DNA from 2 places in the Cellulosimicrobium funkei genome. Region 2 is predicted to be linked to the other one. Evidence: predicted binding sites of a transcription regulator. Region 2 holds the regulator's gene; the other holds the start of a gene.

Region 1 (3,402 bases), on a different contig from region 2:
CGCGCAGCCCCGACCCGTCGGGGTCGTAGGCGACGAACGACAGCTCGACGGCGCCGTAGTACGCGAGCACGTCGACGCCGAGGCCCCGCGCCCGCTCCCGCGCCCCGGGCGCGAGCGACGCCCCGCCGACGACCGCGTGCCGCAGCCGCGAGGGCGCGCCCGCAACGACGGCGTCGAGCACGTCGTCGAGGACCTGCGGCACGAGGTGCACGACGTCGCTCGTCGCGAGCGCCGCCGTCGTCGCGGCCGGGGTGCGCGTGAGGACGACGCACGCCCCGACGGCGAGCGTGTGCACGGCGGCGAAGCAGTACAGCGACGACGCGAGCGGGCCGGGGACGAGGACCGCGTCGGTGGGTCGCAGCCCGAGGAGACGGGTGACCGCGTCGAACGACCCCGCCCACGACGCGCGCGTGCGCACGACCGCGCGCGGGCGGCCGGTGCTCCCGGACGAGAACCCGGCCCACGCGAGGTCGTCGGGACCGGGGACGTGCGACGGCGCGGGCTCCGCGCCGTCGGCGGTGCCGGTCCCGCGCGGCAGCGGCACCTCGACGAACGTGCGCGGCGCGAGCGTGCGCAGCACCTCGGCGCGGTGGGCGCGCGGCCACGCGGCGTCGCACACGAGCGGCGTCGCGCCCAGGTGGTCGACGGCCAGCATCGCCGTGAGCAGGTCGAGCGGGTCCGGCAGCGACACGGCGACGAGGTCGCCCGGTCGCGTGCCCGACGCGCGCAGGTGCGTCGCGCCCGCGCGCACGTCCGCGGCGAGCGCGGCGTAGGTGCGCGACCGCTCGGGCGTGCGCAGGGCGGGACGGTCGCGCGCGGCCGGGTCGGCGGCGTGCGTCAGGACCTGGTGGGCGACGGGCACGCGGACACTCTCGCAGGTGTTCAGGAGGCGGGGCGGCCGTCGGCCGCGGCGCGGCTGGTGCGCCCGACCGGACGGGCCGCGGGGTAGGCCCGCACGACGCCCACCGTGATCGCGGCTGCGGCGAGCGCCTTGAGCAGGTCGCCGGGCAGGAACGCGAGCGAGAGCTGCGCGGTCGTGGGCAGCGGCACGCCCGTGACGAGCGCCTGCACCGGGATGCCGACGGCGTAGACGACCGCGATCCCGCCGACGACGCACGCGAGGAGCACGGGCGCGAACGTGACGCGCCGGAGCCGGTCGACGAGCAGGCCGACGACGGCCGCGCCGGCGAGGAACCCGACGAGGTAGCCCGCGGACGGCCCGACGAACGCCCCGAGCCCGCCGCGCCCGCCCGCGAGGACGGGGAGCCCGGCCGCGGCGAGCGCGAGGAACGTCGCGACGGCGAGCGAGCCGCGCCACGCGCCGAGGATCGCCCCCGCGAGCATGACGCCGAGCGTCTGGAGCGTCACGGGCACCGCGTTGCCGAACAGCGCGATCGAGCCGGGCAGGCCGAGCGCGGCCAGGAGCGCGGCGAACGTCGCGACCCGCGCGGCGTCGCCGGCGTCGAGCGCGAACCGGCCGCGGCGACGGTCGGGCAGGTCCCGCGGTGCGCCGCGCGGCGCGTCCGGGGTGGTGGGCGCCGTCGCGGACGGGGTGGCGGCGGGCGTCTCCGTGCGGGCGTCGGTCATCGCGGGCTCCCTGCTGTCGGTGGTCGGGCGTGTCCACTCTGGCCGGGACGGCGGCCCTCGGGCGACGGCGCTCGCGACCACCTCCGCGGCCCGCCGTGCACGGATCGCACAAGGCGTTGGAGGGATCCTCCAACCGCGCCGGGGCGCGGGCGCGGGGTCGGTGTGGGAGCCGCACAACGCGGCCTGCCCGGCCGGGCGACACGGCTCGTCGCACCTCTTGGCACTCTCGGGGTGAGAGTGCTAAAACAGGAGCTGTAGCCGCCCGCGGGGTGCCTGCCTCGCGGGAGCACCGACCGGTCCCGGACCGTCCGGGACCGTGCGACGAGGAGGTGAGAGGTGTGGCTGCGATGACCGACCCCTTCACGAGCACCTTCGACGCGATGGACCGTCTGGTCGGCCAGCTCGCGTCCGGCGCCCGCGCGACCGCCGCCTCGGCGGCCTCGGGCGGCATGCCGCTCGACCTGTTCCGCGCCGGGGACCACTACGTGCTGACGATGGACCTCCCGGGCGTCGACCCGGGCACGATCGACGTGTCCGTCGAGGACCGCACGCTGACCATCCGCGCCGAGCGCAGCCCGCGGACCGACCCGGACGTCCAGTGGCTCGCCCGCGAGCGGCCGTCCGGCACGTACGCGCGCCAGCTCACGGTGGGGCGCGGCCTGGCGCTCGACAAGATCACGGCGTCGTACGAGGACGGCGTGCTGACGCTGACGATCCCGGTGGCCGAGGAGGCCCGGCCCCGCCGGATCGAGGTCGCGCACCGCGCGGGCGGCGCGGCGACCCAGATCACGGCCGAGGCCGAGCCTCAGACGTCGGAGGGCTGAGCCGGGCTCACGCCTCGCCGGGGAGGGCCTTGCGGACGACGAGGCGCGTCCACGCCCCGAGGTACACGCGGTCCCCGTCGGCCAGCTCGCGTCGCTGGCCGGCGGGGATCGGGTCCGTCGGGAGCGGTTCGCCCGCGGGGCTCACGTAGGTGCCGTTCGAGGACTGCAGGTCCTCGACCCACCAGCGCTGCCCGTCCGTGCTGAGCTGGCAGTGCCGTCGCGAGACCCCGGTGTCCGCGCCGCAGTCGACCTGCGGGTGGATGCCGCGCGAGACCGACGGGCGCCCCACGAGCACGCTGCGCTCGCGCAGCACGACCAGCCCCGGCAGGCCCGCCGACGGCATGAGGTCCTCGGGCTGCTGGGCCGCGTACCAGTCCGGGTCGATCCAGATCTCGACGACCCACTGGTCCGGCCCGGGCACGGGCGGCGTCGGCAGGTGCGCGCCCGACGGCGCGGGGCCGGCCGGGTCCGCAGACGCACCGGCGGGCTGCTCGCCCGTGCCCGTCCCGGCGGCCGGCATCGACGCCGGAGCCTCGAGCGGTGCGGAGGCGCCCGGCGGCGGGGTGGCCGCGGACGCCGGGGACGCGGCCGGAGCCGGGAGCGGGGGCGGCGTCACGCCCGACGCGAGGCCCGCTTCCGGTGCGGCCGGGGCAGCGGCGGGTGCGGCCGGCGTGGCCGGCGTGGGGCGTGACGGCGGGTCGAGCGAGAGCGCCGACGCAGGCTCCACCGGGTCGGGCAGGGCGCCGGTGGTGAAGTCGTAGCCGCAGTTCTCGCAGAACAGCGCGCCGGCAGGAGCGGGCGAGCCGCAGTTCGGGCACTCGAGGGCCTGCGCCGGTGCGGAGGCCCCGCCCGGAGCAGGAGACGCCGCGCCCGCCGCGGGCGCCGCGGGTGCCGACGCCGCGGCGATGGGCTCGCCGCACACGTCGCAGTAGTCGGTCGACTCCGAGGGGTGCCCGTTGGGGCAGACGACGGCGCTCACCGACGCACCCGC
Region 2 (3,402 bases):
CTCCTGCACGAGGAGCGTCACGCGGCCCGACTCGGCGTGCTCGACGACGCACCGCAGCCGGAGCCCGTCGCCGTCGACGACGTCGACGCGCTCCCCTGCGCCGCGCCGCTGCACGACGCCCGCGTGCCGGCCCTCCGCGCCGTCGAGCACGTAGCGGTCGCCGGGCGCGACGCCGTCGGTCCCCGTCTCGGCGAGGAACACCGGAGCACTCATGCCCGCGCCCCGCTCAGCGGCCGGAGAGCTTGTCGCGCAGGCGCGAGAACACGCCCGGGTGCGCGGCGGCGAGCCGGGGCTCGGGCCGCTCCTCGCCGCGCAGCGCGGCGAGCGAGCGCAGGAGCTGCTCCTGCTCGGGGTCGAGGGCCGTCGGCACCTGGACCTCGATGTGCACGTTGAGGTCGCCGCGACCGCTGCCGTGCAGGTGCCCGACGCCGAGGTTCTTCAGCGTGACGATCTGGTTCGGCTGCGTGCCGGGGCGCAGGTCGATCTCCTGGAGCCCGTCGAGCGTCTCCAGCTCGAGCACGGTGCCGAGGGCGGCCGCCGTCATGGGCACCTGGAGGGTGCAGTGCAGGTCGTCGCCGCGGCGCACGAACGTGTCGTGGTTGCGCTCGCGGATCTCGACGTACAGGTCGCCCGCGGGGCCGCCGGCCGGGCCGACCTCGCCCTGCGCGGTGAGCTTGATGCGCGTGCCCGTGTCGACGCCCGCCGGGACGTTGACCGTGATGCTGCGGCGGCTGCGCACGCGGCCCTCGCCCGAGCACTCCGCGCACGGCTCGGGGATGACCGTGCCGAAGCCCTGGCACGCGGCGCACGGCGCGCTCGTCATGACCTGGCCGAGGAACGAGCGCGCGACGCGCTGGACCGTGCCGCGGCCGTGGCACACCTCGCACGTGCGGGGCGAGGTGCCCGGACGGCAGCAGGTGCCGCCGCACGTGCCGCACACGACCGCCGTGTCGACCTGGAGCTCGCGCTGCGCGCCGAACGTCGCCTCGGAGAGGTCGATGTCGAGCCGCACGAGCGCGTCCTGGCCGCGGCGGGCACGCGGGATCGGCCCCTGCTGCGCCTGGGCGCCGCCGAAGAACGTCTCGAAGATGTCCTGGAAGCCGAACCCGCCGCCCATGGGGCCGCCGCCCCCGCCGCCGGGGGCGCTGGGGTCGACGCCGAGGTCGTACTGCTGGCGCTTCTCCGGGTTGGACAGCACCTCGTAGGCGCGCGCGACGTCCTTGAAGCGGTCGCCCGCCTCCTCGCCCGCGACGTCCGGGTGCAGCTCGCGCGCGAGCTTGCGGTACGCCTTCTTGATCTGGTCCTGGCTGGCGTCACGGGCCACGCCGAGGATCTCGTAGTAGTCGCTCACACGTCACTCTCTGCTGGTGCGGGTCGTGAGGCCGGCGCGCGGCCGGTCGGGAGGGGTCGGGGGTGGTCGTCGAGCGGGCCCGCCGCGGGCGGGGAGACCGCGGGGCTCACGTGCCGAGCACCCGTGACAGGTAGCGCGCGACCGCGCGCACCGCCGCGATGGTGCCGGGGTAGTCCATGCGGGTCGGCCCGATCGAGCCGACGAGCGCGACCGTGTCACCGTCGTTACCGTAACCGGTCGTCACGACGGAGGTCTCCGCGAGGCCCTCGAGCTGGGTCTCGCGACCGATCCGGACGCTCACGCCCGACTCGGCGGCCATCTCGGTGAGCAGCCCGAGCAGGACGACCTGCTCCTCGAGCGCCTCGAGGACGGGGCGCAGCGCGTGCTCGAACCGCATGCCCGCGCGCGCGAGGTTGGCCGTGCCCGCGAGGACGAGGCGCTCCTCGCTCTCCTCCGCGAGCGTCTGGGCGACGAGGTCGCCCACCGCGCGGACGAGCGGGGCGTCGTCGGGGTGGAAGCTCTCGGTCACGGCGGCGAGACCGGGCGCGAGGTCCGTGAGGCGCTTGCCCGCGGCCGCGGCGTTGAGCCGTGCGCGCACCTCGACGAGGGTCCCCTCGTCCGGCAGGCTCGCGACCTCGAGCGTGCGCTGCTCGACGCGGCCCGTGTCCGTGATGATGACGACCAGGAGGCGCGACTCGCCGACGGGCACGAGCTCGAGGTGGCGCAGGCCCGACCGGCTCAGCGACGGGTACTGCACGACGGCGACCTGGCCGGTGAGCTGGGCGAGAAGGCGCCCGGCGCGCGCGATGACGTCGTCGAGGTCCACGCCCTCGGACAGGAAGGTCTCGATGGCGCGCTTCTCCGGCGCGGACAGCGGCTTGACGCCCGAGAGGCGGTCCACGAAGAGCCGGTAGCCCTTGTCCGTCGGGATCCGGCCCGCGGACGTGTGCGGCTGCGCGATGTACCCGGCGTCTTCGAGAGCCGCCATGTCGTTGCGGATCGTGGCGGGCGAGACGCCGAGGCTGTGGCGCTCGGTGAGCACGCGCGAACCCACGGGCTCGCGCGTGAGGACATAGTCCTCGACGATGGCCCGCAGCACCTCGAGCCGGCGCTCCTCGCTCACGTCCACCTCCCGCGTGCCGCACCGTCGCCGCCCGGGCGGGCGTGCGGGCGTCGGCACTCTCGACCTCCGAGTGCCAATCCTACGCGTCCGCGCGGCCCGTCCGGCGGTCCTCCGCTCGTCGCGAACGCAGGTCGAGGAGGCCGACGACGAGCGCGACCGCGACGAGGCCGATCGTCACCAGGAGCGCGCGCCCGGTCGCGTCCGCGGCCGAGTCGCCGCTCGCGAGCCCGCCGTAGTAGACGGACAGGACCACGGAGATCCCGACGGCCGACCCGATGCGCTGACCGAGCTGCAGCATGCTGCCCGCCACCCCGGCCCGGCTCACCGGGACCTCGGACAGCGTGAGCGTCTGGTTCGGCGCGATGACCGTGCCGCTGCCCGCGCCCGCGACGAGCAGCGCGACCGCGAGCGCCGGGCCGACGGCGCCCGGGTCGTCCCCGAGCGTGCGCACGACGACCTCCGCCGCGACCACCCCCACGAGCACGAGCACGACGCCGCCGACGACGAGCTCGCGGCCCCAGCGCGCGACCCAGCGGCCCGAGAACCACGCCGACACGCCCGACGCGACCGCGAACGGCGTGCCGACGAGCCCCGCCTGGAGCGGCGTGTACCCCAGCTCGTCCTGGAGGTAGAGCGTGACGACGAGGAAGATGCCCGTGAACCCGGCGAAGTACGCGAGGCCGAGCAGCGCGCCGTTGCGGAAGGACCCGAGCCCCACGACCTGGGGGTCGAGGACGGCCTCGCCCGTGCGCCGCTGGTAGCGCCGCTCCCACCCGACGGCGGCCACCACGGCGGCCGCGGCCGGCACGAGCCACCACCAGCGCGACGCGTCGTCGCCGCGGCCCGTCGTCGTGACGAACGGCATCATCACGCCGAGGGTCGCGGCGCCGAGCAGGCCCAGCCCGACCAGGTCCAGCCGGCGCGGCCC

The links. The regulator HrcA, encoded in region 2, represses chaperone genes, less so after heat shock. The targets are predictions, from matches to a motif close to TTNGCACTCGNNNNNNNCGAGTGCNAA.
Region 1: a site for HrcA is predicted at 1,805-1,831, ahead of BXA05_RS18640 (Hsp20/alpha crystallin family protein). Genes of this name have one in related genera too.

Annotation. Positions count from the first base shown of each region.
Region 1 covers NZ_FTMI01000009.1:50,030-53,431, forward strand. The annotation lists gene BXA05_RS18625 (class I adenylate-forming enzyme family protein) at 1-862, opposite strand, end outside; gene BXA05_RS18630 (biotin transporter BioY) at 883-1,587, opposite strand; gene BXA05_RS18640 (Hsp20/alpha crystallin family protein) at 1,926-2,411, shown strand; gene BXA05_RS19865 (double zinc ribbon and FHA domain-containing protein) at 2,419-3,390, opposite strand; gene BXA05_RS18650 (vWA domain-containing protein) at 3,387-3,402, opposite strand, start outside.
Region 2 covers NZ_FTMI01000005.1:143,853-147,254, forward strand. The annotation lists gene BXA05_RS13875 (16S rRNA (uracil(1498)-N(3))-methyltransferase) at 1-213, opposite strand, end outside; gene dnaJ (molecular chaperone DnaJ) at 227-1,351, opposite strand; gene hrcA (heat-inducible transcriptional repressor HrcA) at 1,458-2,474, opposite strand; gene BXA05_RS13890 (MFS transporter) at 2,554-3,402, opposite strand, start outside.